3 regions of the Streptomyces sp. NPDC048370 genome follow, and region 3 is predicted to be linked to each of the others. Evidence: riboswitches for the same ligand, from Rfam matches in the RefSeq annotation. Region 3 holds a riboswitch; each other region holds the start of a gene.
What was found. Region 3 has a riboswitch for thiamine pyrophosphate ahead of thiC (phosphomethylpyrimidine synthase ThiC). Riboswitches for the same ligand answer to the same signal wherever they lie in the genome.

Region 1: it holds a riboswitch for thiamine pyrophosphate, as region 3 does, so the genes downstream of both, ACGFYP_RS27145 (thiamine ABC transporter substrate binding subunit) here and thiC (phosphomethylpyrimidine synthase ThiC) in region 3, are expected to answer to the same signal.
Region 2: it holds a riboswitch for thiamine pyrophosphate, as region 3 does, so the genes downstream of both, thiO (glycine oxidase ThiO) here and thiC (phosphomethylpyrimidine synthase ThiC) in region 3, are expected to answer to the same signal.

The regions. Positions count from the first base shown of each region.
Region 1 covers NZ_JBICYI010000014.1:114,479-118,959, reverse strand. Annotated here, with positions in the region: gene ACGFYP_RS27155 (phosphatidate cytidylyltransferase) at 1-622, shown strand, start outside; gene rlmN (23S rRNA (adenine(2503)-C(2))-methyltransferase RlmN) at 702-1,808, shown strand; TPP riboswitch at 1,838-1,945, shown strand; gene ACGFYP_RS27145 (thiamine ABC transporter substrate binding subunit) at 2,033-3,112, shown strand; gene ACGFYP_RS27140 (ABC transporter permease) at 3,151-4,481, shown strand, end outside.
Region 2 covers NZ_JBICYI010000012.1:64,816-69,296, forward strand. Annotated here, with positions in the region: gene pknB (Stk1 family PASTA domain-containing Ser/Thr kinase) at 1-585, opposite strand, end outside; gene ACGFYP_RS24610 (thiazole synthase) at 729-1,523, opposite strand; gene thiS (sulfur carrier protein ThiS) at 1,529-1,744, opposite strand; gene thiO (glycine oxidase ThiO) at 1,741-2,907, opposite strand; TPP riboswitch at 2,905-3,017, opposite strand; gene ACGFYP_RS24625 (hypothetical protein) at 3,072-3,413, shown strand; gene ACGFYP_RS24630 (NAD(P)/FAD-dependent oxidoreductase) at 3,493-4,481, shown strand, end outside.
Region 3 covers NZ_JBICYI010000003.1:222,388-226,868, forward strand. Annotated here, with positions in the region: gene ACGFYP_RS08325 (VWA domain-containing protein) at 1-860, opposite strand, end outside; gene thiC (phosphomethylpyrimidine synthase ThiC) at 967-2,742, opposite strand; TPP riboswitch at 2,736-2,883, opposite strand; gene ACGFYP_RS08335 (YibE/F family protein) at 2,955-4,349, shown strand; gene ACGFYP_RS08340 (SsgA family sporulation/cell division regulator) at 4,431-4,481, opposite strand, start outside.

The DNA.
Region 1 (4,481 bases), on a different contig from region 3:
CGTCGGCGGCGCGGCGATGGTCGTCGCCGGCTACGTCCGCGGCGCGGAGGGGGCCTGGGTCGCCATGGCCCTGACCGCCCTCGCGGTCCTCGTGTGGCGTATGACGGAGCCGCCCGAGGGCTATCTGAAGGACGTCACGGCGGGCGTCTTCGCCGCGTTCTACGTGCCGTTCCTCGCCACGTTCGTGGCACTGATGCTCACCGCCGACGACGGCGCGGAGCGGGTGCTCACGTTCCTGCTGCTCACCGTCGTCAGCGACACCGGCGCGTACGCGATCGGCTGGCGCTTCGGCAAGCACAAGCTGGCACCGCGGATCAGCCCCGGCAAGACCCGCGAGGGCCTGGTCGGAGCGGTCACGTTCGCGATGGCGGCGGGCGCGCTGTGCATGGAGTTCCTGATCGACGACGGCACGTGGTGGCAGGGCCTGCTGCTCGGCCTGGCGGTGGCGGCGAGCGCGACGCTCGGCGACCTCGGCGAGTCGATGATCAAGCGCGACCTCGGCATCAAGGACATGGGCACCCTGCTGCCGGGCCATGGCGGCATCATGGACCGCCTGGACTCCCTGCTGCCGACGGCCCCGGTGGTCTGGCTGCTGCTCGTGATCTTCGTCGGCACCACCTGACCTGCGTATTTCTAGGTGAAGGGCCCTCTGTCCACAGACGGCGGGCCCTTCGCCGTTCCTCTGCGACACTGGTAGGACCATGCCCAAGCCCGGAGAACTCACTTTCGTCGCGCCGCGCGGAGCCAAGAAGCCGCCGCGGCACCTTGCCGACCTCACGCCCGCCGAGCGCAAGGAGGCCGTCGCCGCGATCGGCGAGAAGCCGTTCCGCGCCAAGCAGCTGTCCACGCACTACTTCGCGCGGTACGCCCACGACCCCGCCGAGTGGACCGACATCCCCGCCGGCTCCCGCGAGAAGCTGCAGGGTGAGTTGCTGCCCGACCTGATGTCGGTGGTCCGGCACATCTCGTGCGACGACGACACCACCCGTAAGACCCTGTGGAAGCTGCACGACGGCACGCTCGTCGAGTCCGTGCTGATGCGGTACCCGGACCGGGTCACCATGTGCATCTCCTCGCAGGCCGGCTGCGGGATGAACTGTCCGTTCTGCGCCACCGGGCAGGCCGGGCTCGACCGGAACCTCTCGACCGCCGAGATCGTGCACCAGATCGTCGACGGGATGCGCGCCCTGCGCGACGGCGAGGTGCCTGGTGGGCCCGCGCGGCTCAGCAACATCGTCTTCATGGGCATGGGTGAGCCGCTCGCCAACTACAAGCGGGTCGTCGGCGCCATCCGCCGGCTGACCGACCCCGAGCCGGACGGGCTCGGGCTCTCGCAGCGCGGGATCACCGTCTCCACCGTCGGTCTGGTGCCCGCGATGCTGCGCTTCGCCGACGAGGGCTTCAAGTGTCGGCTCGCCGTCTCGCTGCACGCCCCCGACGACGAGCTGCGCGACACCCTCGTGCCCGTCAACACGCGCTGGAAGGTCCGCGAGGTCCTCGACGCCGCCTGGGAGTACGCCGAGAAGTCCGGCCGCCGGATCTCCATCGAGTACGCCCTGATCCGCGACATCAACGACCAGGCCTGGCGGGGCGACCTGCTCGGGCGGCTGCTCAAGGGCAAGCGGGTCCACGTCAATCTCATTCCGCTGAACCCCACGCCCGGGTCGAAGTGGACCGCGTCGCGGCCCGAGGACGAGAAGGCCTTCGTCGAAGCCATCGCCGCCCACGGTGTTCCGGTCACCGTCCGTGACACCCGCGGTCAGGAGATCGACGGTGCCTGTGGACAGCTGGCGGCCTCGGAGCGCTGACCTTGTAGTCTGTGCTCGAACACATCTCCATATTCCGACAGGGGAGCGCCACAGCGCTGAGAGTGCGGTCGTCGGACCGCAGACCCTCTGAACCTCGCCCAGGTCATTCTGGGTAGGAAGTTCGGTCGCAACTCGAGCTGTTGCGCCCTGCCCGCCTTCCGGTGGGCAGGGCCGCGTCTCTTCCTGGTCACACCCAGGAGGAAATTTCAGTGAGCACCAAGAAGATGGCCGCCGCGGCCCTCGCCGCCGCGCTGGGCGTCACGACCCTCGCCGCCTGCGGCACCGAGGCCGTCAGGGACGCCGCAGGCAAGTCCGGCGCTCCCGCGCCGAAGACCGTGACCCTCGTCAGCCACGACTCCTTCAACGCCTCCAAGGAAGTCCTGGCGGAGTTCACCAAGCAGACCGGCTTCACGGTCAAGGTGCTGAAGAGCGGTGACGCCGGCGTCGCCGTCAACAAGGAGATCCTGACCAAGGGCTCCCCGCAGGGAGACGTCTTCTTCGGCGTCGACAACACCCTGCTCTCCCGCGCCCTCGACAACGGGATCTTCGTCCCGTACGAGGCGAAGGGCCTGGACGCCGTGCAGCCTGCGGCGAAGCTCGACAAGGAGCACCGGGTCACCCCGATCGACACCGGCGACATCTGCGTCAACTACGACAAGAAGTACTTCGCCGACAAGAAGCTCGCGCCCCCGCAGACCTTCGACGACCTGGCCAAGCCGGAGTACGAGAACCTGCTCGTGGTCGAGAACCCCGAGAAGTCCTCCCCGGGACTCGGCTTCCTCCTCGGCACCGCCGCGCAGTACGGCGACGACGGCTGGCAGGACTACTGGACGAAGCTCAAGGCCAACGGCGTGAAGACCGTCGACAGCTGGGAGCTCGCCTACAACCAGGAGTTCTCCGGCTCCGCCGGCGGCAAGAAGGCCAAGGGAGACCGGCCGCTGGTCGTCTCGTACGCCTCCAGCCCGCCGGTCGAGGTCCTCTACTCCGAGCCGCAGCCGAAGGACGCCCCCACCGGCGTCTCCACCGGCACCTGCTTCCGGCAGATCGAGTTCGCCGGCCTGCTGAACGGGGCGAAGAACCCCGAGGGCGGCAAGGCGCTGATCGACTTCCTGATCTCCAAGAAGTTCCAGGAGGACATGCCGCTGCAGATGTTCGTCAACCCGGTGACCGAGGGCGCCCAGCTGCCCGAGCTGTTCACGAAGCACGGCGTGGTGATCGACAAGCCGCTGACGATGGCGCCCGAGAAGATCGCCGAGAAGCGTGACCAGTGGATCCAGTCGTGGTCCTCGACCGTTCTGAAGTAGTCCCCGACCGCCGGGGAAGCGCGGCGCGGCTCGGCCTGATGGTCGTGCCCGTCGCCTTCTTCGCGCTCTTCTTCGCCTGGCCCGTCGCCTCGATCGTCGAGCGCGGGCTGCGGGTCGACGGGGCGTGGGAGTTCGGCCGGTTCGGCGAGACGCTGAGCCGGCCGGAGATCCTCGACGTCCTGTGGTTCACCCTGTGGCAGGCGCTCGCCTCCACCGCGCTCACCCTGCTGATCGCGCTGCCCGGCGCGTACGTCTTCGCGCGCTTCGACTTCCCCGGCAAGGGGCTGCTGCGCGCCGTCGTCACCGTGCCGTTCGTGATGCCGACCGTCATGGTCGGCACGGCCTTCCTCGCGCTCGTCGGGCGCGGCGGGCTCCTCGACGAGCTGTGGGGCGTCCGCCTGGACACCACCGTCTGGGCCATCCTCCTCGCGCATGTCTTCTTCAACTACGCCGTCGTCGTCCGGACCGTCGGCGGACTGTGGGCGCAGCTCGACCCCCGCCAGGAGGAGGCCGCCCGCGTCCTCGGCGCCTCCCGGTTCACCGCCTGGCGGACGGTGACGCTCCCCGCGCTCGGCCCCGCCGTCGCCGCGGCCGCGCTGATGGTGTTCCTCTTCACCGCAGGCTCCTTCGCCATCGTCCAGATCCTCGGCGGACCGGCGTACTCCACCCTGGAGACGGAGATCTACCGGCAGACGGTCGACCGCTTCGACCTGACGACGGCCGCCGTCCTCACGATCGTCCAGTTCGTCGCCGTCGGCGTCGTCCTCGCCGTGCACGCCCGGACGGTGCGGCGGCGGGAGACGGCCCTGAAGCTCGTCCCGCCCGAGCAGACCGCGCGGCGGCCCCGAGGGATCGGCGCGTGGGCGCTCTTCGCGGGCGTCCTCGTCTCGATCGTCCTGCTGCTCGTGCTGCCGCTCGCCGTGCTCGTCGAGCGGTCCTTCGCCACCCCCGACGGGTACGGCTTCGACTACTACCGGGCGCTGCAGTCCGTCGACCCCTCCGGCACCTTTCTCGTCCCGATGGTCGACACCATCGCGAACTCACTCCGGTACGCCGTCGTCGCCACCGCCCTCGCCCTCCTCGTCGGTGGACTCGCGGCGGCCGCCCTCACCCGGCGGGCGGGACGGCTGGTGCGCGGCTTCGACGCGCTGCTGATGCTGCCGCTCGGGGTGTCGGCGGTGACGGTCGGCTTCGGCTTCCTGATCACCCTGGACGAGCCGCCGTTCGACCTGCGGGCCAGCTGGATCCTCGTCCCGCTCGCGCAGGCGCTCGTCGGCGTCCCGTTCGTCGTCCGGACCATGCTGCCCGTCCTGCGGGCCGTCGACGAACGGCTGCGGGAGGCGGCGGCCGTCCTCGGCGCCTCACCGCT
Region 2 (4,481 bases), on a different contig from region 3:
GGTGTCCGCGGTGCCGTGCTCGATCTGCTCCGGCGCCAGGTACGAGACGGTGCCCAGGACGGACCCCGTGGTGTTGGTGGCCGAGCCGACCGCCCGTACGAGACCGAAGTCGGCGACCTTCACCCGGCCGTCGTCCCCTATCAGGACGTTCTCGGGCTTCATGTCCCGGTGCACGAAGCCTGCCCGGTGCGCGGCCCCGAGCGCGGCGAGCACCGGCTCCAGGATGTCGAGCGCGGCCCGCGGCCGGAGCGCCCCGCGCTCGCGCAGCACGTCGCGCAGGGTGCACCCGGCGACGTACTCCATGGCCAGGTAGACGTACGCGCCGTCCGCGCCCTGGTCGAAGACCCCCACCACGTTCGGGTGGGAGAGCCGGGCGACGGACTTGGCCTCGCGGATGAACCGCTCGACGAACGTGGCGTCGGTGGCGAGGGCCGGGTGCATCACCTTGAGCGCGAGCACCCGGTCGAGACGGGTGTCGACGGCCCGGTAGACCGTGGCCATCCCGCCGACGGCGATGCGCGCGTCGACGCGGTAGCGGCCGTCGAGCAGCTGCCCGACGAGGGGGTCCTGAAGGGTCGTGTCCACGGCCCCGAGTTTACGAGCCGGTGGGGACCCCCCGCCCCCACCGGCCCCGACCGCAGCACACCTGTGACGCGCGGCACGACCCCGAAGCCGCCCCCCACGGGTCCGAAGAGCCGCCCCCATGCCCCGAAGCCGCCCCCGCGGGTTCAGAACGCCGGGCGTTCCGGGTCCAGGGCCGCGCGGCCGTCCGTCGGCGAGGAGGCCTCGGCGAAGTGCCGACGCGGGATCCGGCCCGCCCGGTGGGCGAGGCGGCCCGCCTCCACCGCGTGCCGCATCCCCTCCGCCATCAGCACCGGATCCTGCGCCCGGGTCACCGCGGAGGCGAGCATGACCGCCGAGCAGCCCAGCTCCATCGCCAGCGCGACGTCCGAGGCCGTCCCGGCCCCCGCGTCCAGGATCACCGGCACACCGGCGCGCTCCGCGATCAGCTGGAAGTTGTGCGGGTTGCGGATCCCGAGCCCGGAGCCGATCGGGGAGCCCAGCGGCATGATCGCCGCGCACCCCACGTCCTCCAGCTTCCGCGCGAGGACCGGGTCGTCGTTGGTGTACGGCAGGACGATGAAACCGTCGTCGACCAGCGTCTCGGCCGCGTCGAGGGTCTCGATCGGGTCAGGCAGCAGGGTCCGCTCGTCGGCGATGACCTCCAGCTTGATCCAGTCGGTGCCGAGCGCCTCGCGGGCCAGGCGCGCGGTCAGGATCGCCTCGCCCGCCGTGAAACAGCCCGCCGTGTTCGGCAGGACGCGGATCGAGAGCCGCTCCAGGACGGAGAGGACCGAGCCCCGGACGGTCGGGTCGAGGCGCCGCATGGCGACGGTCGTCAGCTCGGTGCCGCTGACGGCCAGCGAGCGTTCGAGGATGTCCAGGCTCGGGGCCCCGCCCGTGCCGAGGATCAGCCGGGAGGAGAACTCCGTACCGCCGAGGAGGAAGGTGTCGTCGGACATCGTGCTCAGCCTCCCTGCACGGCGGTGAGGACCTCGACCCGGTCGCCCTCGCCGAGGACGGTCGCGGACCACTGGCTGCGCGGCACGACGGTCTCGTTGACGGCCGCGGCCACACCGGACGGCGCGGCCGTCAACGTCGTGACCAGGGCGTCGAGGGTCGTGGGCGCGGCGAGGACGCGGGCCTCGCCGTTGACGGAGACGGTCGTGCTCGTGGCGGTCATACGGGCTGCTCCTGACGTACGGGGGAGAAGCGGCGGGGAGTGAAGGGGCGGGCCTCGTCGGGAAGCACGCCGGTGGTGAGGAACTCGGCCATGACATCGCCGGTGACCGGCGTGAGCAGCACACCGTTGCGGTAGTGCCCGGTGGCGAGCCGGAGGCCGTCAAGGGTGGTCGGGCCGAGCAGCGGGGCGTTGTCGGGCGAGCCGGGGCGCAGGCCCGCCAGCGTCTCGGTGAGCGGCAGCTCGGTGAGGCCGGGGACGAGCTCGTGGGCGTCGCGGAGCAGTTCGTAGACCCCGCCCGCCGTGACGGTGGTGTCCCAGCCCAGCTCCTCGCTGGTCGCGCCGACCACCAGCTCGCCGTTCTCGCGCGGCACCAGATAGACGTGGCTGCCGCGCACGACCGCCCGGACGGTCCGGGACAGGAACGGCGCGAACGCGGGCGGCACGGTGAGCCGCAGCACCTGTCCCTTGACGGGACGTACGGGAGGCAGCACCTCCTGCGGTACGCCCGCGAGCCGGCCGCTGAGGCTGCCGGCGGCCAGGACGACCTGGTCCGCCTCCAGTGCCGAGTCGTCGGCGAGGGTCACGCCCGTGGCCCGGTCCCGTACCACCGTAAGGCGTTCGGCGAGGCTCCGGTGGAAGACCACCCCGGCCCGCTCGCAGGCGGTGACGAGCGCGGCGGCGAGGCGGCGCGGATCGACCTGGTGGTCCCCGTCGACCCTCAGCCCGCCGCGCACGCCCGGCGCCAGCATCGGCTCCAGGCGGCGGCAGTCGCGGCCGCTGAGCCACTCCGACTCCAGGCCGCAGCGGACCTGCAGGGCGTGCAGATCGCGCAGATGGGCGCGGTCGTCGGCGTCGAGCGCGACGGCGAGCGTGCCGCAGGCGCGGTAGCCGACGTCGTGTCCCGTGGCGTCCTGGAGTTCGGCGACGAACGCGGGGTAGCGGCGCGCGGAGGCGAGGTTGAGGGAGAGCAGCGTCTCCTCGCCGTAGTGGAGTTCGGTGACGGCGGCCAGCATCCCGGCCGCCACCCGGGCGGCCCCGCCGCCCGGCTCGGGGTCCACGACCGCGGTGCTCAGCCCGCGCTGCGCGGACCGCCAGGCCGTGACCAGACCGATGATCCCGCCCCCGATGACGAGAACGTCAGAGGTACTGCGTGTACGCGACATGGGCGTCCAGCCCCTCCCTTCGCCGGCATGACCCGGATCAGGTTCGTACGGTCGGAGGCCGGTCAGCCTCCCTCTCAGCCCGGTGCGTCCGGGCTCCCGCGAGTGCTCTACGTTGACCGTCAGCCTAACCCCCGCCTCCGACACCCAGTAAGGGAGCCTCCACCGTGCCGCGTTCTCTCGACGGTCTCGTCCTCGCCCCGGTCGCCGACCAGGCCCCCGGTCAGGTGGGCACGCGGACCCGGTTCACGTACCACGAGGAGGACGGCCGGATCTGGGCCGAGTACGCGGGCGGTGACGTGGTCCGGGGGTTTCTCGTCGGCACGCGCGCGGGGGACCGGCTCGACTTCCGGTACGTGCAGCTGAAGGTGGACGGAACGACCTCTTCCGGGCATTGCGTCTCCACCGTGGTGGAGCTGCCGGACGGTCGCGTTCGGCTGGAGGAGAGCTGGGCATGGGAGTCCCAGGAGGGCTCCGGCACCAGTGTCGTGGAGCAGCTGTCTTCCTGACGGTGTGTCAGATACGTAAGGTGATCGGGTGAGCGAGCAGAAGCAGGCACAGCAGCGGGTCGTCGTCGTGGGCGCGGGGATGGCGGGGGTGCAGACCGCCGTCGCCCTGCGCGAGCAGGGCTTCGCCGGAGCGGTCACCCTCATCGGGGCCGAGCCCCACCAGCCCTACGACCGGCCGCCCCTCTCCAAGGCGGTCCTCCTCGGCAAGGCCGAGGACTCCGCCTTCGACGTCGACTTCGAGGCGCTCTCCATCGAGCTCCGCCTCGGCCTCGACGTGACGGGCCTGCGCGCCGACGCCCACGAGATCGACACCGAGGCCGGACCCGTCCCGTACGACGTCCTCGTCGTCGCCACCGGCGCCGAACCCGTCACCCTGCCCGGCACCGAGGGTGTCCCCGGCGTCCATCTGCTGCGCACCCTGGACGACGCCGCCCGCCTCAAGCCCGTCCTGGAGCGCCGCCACGACATCGTCGTGGTCGGCGCCGGCTGGATCGGCGCCGAGTTCGCCACCGCCGCGCGCGAGGCGGGGTGCGCGGTCACCGTCGTGGAGGCCGCCGACCGCCCGCTCGCCGGCGCGCTGCCCGCCGAGGTCGCCGCCCCGATGGCGCGCTGGTACGAGGAGAGCGGCGCCGAACTCCTGACCCACGCGCGCGTGGAGCGGATCGAGCCCGGCACGGTCCACCTGGCGGACGGCCGACGGCTGCCCGCCGACGCGGTCGTCGTCGGCATCGGCGCCCGGCCCGCCACCCGCTGGCTCATCGGCTCCGGCATCGCCCTGGAGAAGGACGGCTCCGTCACCGCCGACGACCGGCTGCGCACCTCCCTGCCCGACGTGTACGCCGTCGGCGACTGCGCCTCCTTCCCCTCCGCCCGCTACGGCGCCCGGCTCCTCGTCCACCACTGGGACAACGCGCTCCAGGGCCCGCGGACCGTCGCGGCCGACATCATCGGCGAGACCCCGCAGGTCTACGACCCGGTGCCGTACTTCTGGTCCGAGCAGTTCGGCCGGTTCGTGCAGTATGCAGGCCACCACGCCGGAGCCACCGAGCTGGTCCGACGGGGCGACCC
Region 3 (4,481 bases):
TCGTCCAACTGCGCGGCGACGGCCGCCATCCGCTCCACTACATCGGCCACGATGCCCTTGGAGTAGAGGAAGGACATCGAGCCGGAGGCGTCGAGGACGAGGACGACACGGGCGGTGACCCCGGCCGCGCCGTGCTTCCGCAGGCTCACCGCCACCTGCTCCTTGCGCAGCGACAGCCGCTTGCGCATGTCGACGGGCAGCCGCTCCACGTCCTTCTCGAACCGCGGCCGGTCGGCCACCGACGCCTGCCGTACGGGAGCCGGGGCGGGTGTGGGTGTGGGGGCAGGGGCGGGTACGGGCGCCGGGGACGGAGGCGCCGCCGGCTCCTCTTCGTCGACGCTGATCCCGAAGTCGGTGGCGAGACCGGCGAGCCCGGAGGCGTACCCCTGCCCCATCGCCCGGAACTTCCACTGTCCCGCCCGCCGGTACAGCTCGCCGCCGATGAACGCGGTCTCGGTCGTCGCCGCCATCTCGAAGCGGGCCAGTTCGGCCCCCGTACCGGAGTCGAGCAGCCGCAGCGTAAGGCCGGACATCTGGCCGAACGTCCCGCCGTCCGCCGACGCGGCCAGAACCACCCGGTCGACGGCGGGCTCGATCCCGCGCAGATCGACCTCGACGGTGTCGGTCGTCGCGCCCGCCTCGGGCCGCTTTCCCAGGTGGCGTACGGCCCCGGAGGCGTGGGTGGGCTGGTTGTAGAAGACGAAGTCGCTGTCGTCGCGCACCCGTCCGGCCCCGGTGAGCAGCAGCACCGAGGCGTCGGCGTCGGGCACCCCCGCCCCGGCGGACCAGGAGAGCACGGCACGCACGACGGGTGAGCCGACCGGAAGGTTGGCGCCCTTGCTCAGGGAACTCGCTGTCATGCCGTCAGTCTGCCGAGTCCGGCCGCCTGCGGGAACGGCGACGGGAACGCCGAAGGGCCCGCGATCCCCCCGTGGGTCGCGGGCCCGTACGCCGAGCGCCGGCCGACTACTCCGCCAGCGGCAGGTACACCCGGTTGCCGGACGCCGCGAACTCCTTGGACTTCTCCGCCATCCCGGCCGAGATCTCCTCCGACTTGAGGTCGCCGCCGTGCTCCCGGCGGATGTCCTGCGAGATCTTCATCGAGCAGAACTTCGGACCGCACATCGAGCAGAAGTGCGCGGTCTTCGCGGGCTCGGCGGGCAGCGTCTCGTCGTGGAACTCACGGGCCGTGTCCGGGTCGAGCGCCAGGTTGAACTGGTCCTCCCAGCGGAACTCGAACCGCGCGTCCGAGAGCGCGTCGTCCCACTCCTGCGCCCCCGGGTGCCCCTTGGCCAGGTCGGCCGCGTGCGCCGCGATCTTGTACGTGATGACGCCGGTCTTCACGTCGTCTCGGTTGGGCAGGCCCAGGTGCTCCTTGGGCGTCACGTAGCAGAGCATCGCCGTGCCCCACCAGGCGATCATCGCGGCGCCGATGCCCGAGGTGATGTGGTCGTAGGCAGGGGCGACGTCCGTGGTCAGCGGGCCGAGGGTGTAGAACGGCGCCTCCTCGCAGATCTCCTGCTGGAGGTCGATGTTCTCCTTGATCTTGTGCATGGGGACGTGCCCCGGGCCCTCGATCATCGTCTGCACGTTGTGGCGCTTGGCGATCGTGTTCAGCTCGCCGAGCGTGCGCAGCTCCGCGAACTGCGCCTCGTCGTTGGCGTCCGCGATCGAGCCGGGGCGCAGACCGTCGCCCAGCGAGTACGTGACGTCGTACGTCGCCAGGATCTCGCAGAGCTCCTCGAAGTTCGTGTAGAGGAAGTTCTCCTTGTGGTGCGCGAGGCACCAGGCGGCCATGATCGAGCCGCCGCGCGAGACGATGCCGGTCTTGCGACGGGCGGTCAGCGGCACGTACGGCAGCAGCACGCCGGCGTGGACCGTCATGTAGTCGACGCCCTGCTCGGCCTGCTCGATGACGGTGTCCTTGTAGATCTCCCAGGTCAGCTCCTCGGCCTTCCCGTCGACCTTCTCCAGGGCCTGGTAGAGCGGCACGGTGCCGATCGGCACGGGAGAGTTGCGCAGCACCCACTCGCGGGTGGTGTGGATGTTGCGGCCGGTGGACAGGTCCATGACCGTGTCGGCGCCCCACTTGGTCGCCCAGGTCATCTTCTCCACCTCCTCCTCGATGGAGGAGGTGACGGCGGAGTTGCCGATGTTGGCGTTGACCTTCACCAGGAACCGCTTGCCGATGATCATCGGCTCGATCTCCGGGTGGTTGACGTTGGCCGGAAGTACGGCCCGCCCCGCCGCGATCTCCTCCCGTACGACCTCGGCGGAGACGTTCTCGCGGATCGCGACGTACTCCATCTCCGGCGTGATCTCGCCCCGGCGGGCGTACGCGAGCTGGGTCACGGCCTTGCCACCGCGGCCCCGGCGGGGCAGCCGCGGGCGGCCGGGGAAGACGGCGTCGAGGTTCTTCAGCCCACCGCCGCGCGGCGAGGTGTGCTTGATGCCGTCGTCCTCGGGGCGGACCGGGCGGCCCGCGTACTCCTCGGTGTCGCCCCGCCCGATGATCCAGTTTTCGCGCAGCGGCGGCAGGCCCCGCCGAACGTCGGTGTCGATGGTGGGGTCGGTGTACGGACCGGACGTGTCGTACAGCGTCACGTCCTTGCCGTTGGTGAGGTGCACCTGGCGGACGGGCACCCGGAGGTCGGGGCGCGAGCCCTCGACGTATCCCTTGTGCCAGCCCGGCTTGCGCTCGTCCTGGCTGGTGGCAGGCGTGCGTGCATCCTGAATGGTCATGAGACCGATCTCCCTACGCCGGCATTACCCGGTAACAGGTTCGGCGGTCGGCGCAGCCTCTTCCCGTACGTACATCCAGTACGCGCGTACGGTGATCAGCGCCCTCTCAGCCCGGTGCTCCGAGCTCCCGCGTGTGCAAAGGTGTCACCACGCTAGCGTCAATCCGGCCGTGCTGAACAGTGGGCCCCCGCCGTTCTTGCGATGATCGGTCGGTGACTTCCTCGCAGCAGACCCCAGAACCCGACGGTCATGACGGCCACGGCGCCCCTGGCGACGGGGGCCACGGGCACGCCCACTCGCACAGCCATGGGCCGGCCGCGCCCGTCTCCCGGCATCTGCGCAGGGTCATCGCCGCTGTCCTGATCCCGTTCGCCACGGCCGTGGTGGTCGGGCTCGTGGTCCTGTGGCCGGGCGGCGCTCCCGAGCACGAGCGCACCGGCGTCGGCTTCGACCGGCAGACGTACCAGGGCGAGGTCGTCTCCGTGGAGAAGATCGACTGCAAGGACGTGAACGCCGCTCAGGTCCCGCCGACCGCCGACCCTTCGACGCCCGAGGGACGCGAGGCGGCCAACGCCCAGCAGGGGGAGTGCGAGAAGGCGACGATCGAGGTCACGAGCGGTCCGGACAAGGGCCGTACGTTCGTCGAGATCGTGCAGCCGGACGCGCCCCGCCAACTGGACGACGGGCAGGGCGTGGTGGTGGCGTACGCGCCGGATGCGCCGCGCGACCTGCAGTACTCGGTGACGGATGTGAACCGCAAGGTGCCGTTGGCGGTGCTCGGTCTGATCTTCGCCGTGGCGGTCGTGCTTGTCGGCCGGATGCGCGGGGTGATGGCGCTGATCGCGCTCGCCGTGAGCTTCATGATCCTGACCTTCTTCATCCTGCCGGCGATCCTCCAGGGATCGAATCCGCTGGTGGTGGCGGTCGTCGGATCGAGCGCGATCATGCTGATCGCGCTCTACATGTGCCACGGACTCTCCGCCCGCACCTCGGTCGCGGTGCTCGGAACCCTGATCTCGCTGCTCCTGATCGGGCTGCTCGGCTCGCTCTTCATCGGCTGGGCCTCGCTGAGCGGCAACACGGACGACAACACCGGCCTGATCCACGGCCTCTACCCGGACATCGACATGTCCGGTCTGCTGCTCGCGGGCATCATCATCGGTTCGCTGGGTGTCCTCGACGATGTGACGGTGACACAGACCTCGGCGGTGTGGGAGCTGCACCAGGCGGACCCCAAGCTCGGGCCCCGCGGCCTCTATCGGGCGGGCATCAGGATCGGTCGCGACCACATCGCGTCCGTGGTGAACACGCTGGTCCTCGCGTACGCCGGTGCGGCCCTGCCCCTGTTGCTGCTCTTCTCCATCGCGCAGAGCAGTGTGGGGACGGTGGCCAACAGCGAACTGGTCGCGGAGGAGATCGTCCGCACGCTGGTGGGATCGATCGGTCTTGTCGCCTCGGTGCCGGTCACGACCGTTCTCGCCGCGCTCGTCGTCTCGGCGGACCGGCCGGGCCCGCTGGGCGCGCCGGGCTCGTCGGGCTCGCTGGAGAAGCGTTCATCCAGGCCGTCGAGGCCGTCCAAGGGTGGGCGCCGCCGCCGCGCGAAGTGACGGGGCGCGAGGCCGGGTTGCGGGCTCTGGGCTCTGGGCTCTGGGCCAGGTTGGCGCCGGGGCCCAGAGCCCAGGGGCCGGTCAGCCGGCGTTCTCCTCCGCAAGAATCCGACCGAGTGCCGCCTCCAGGTT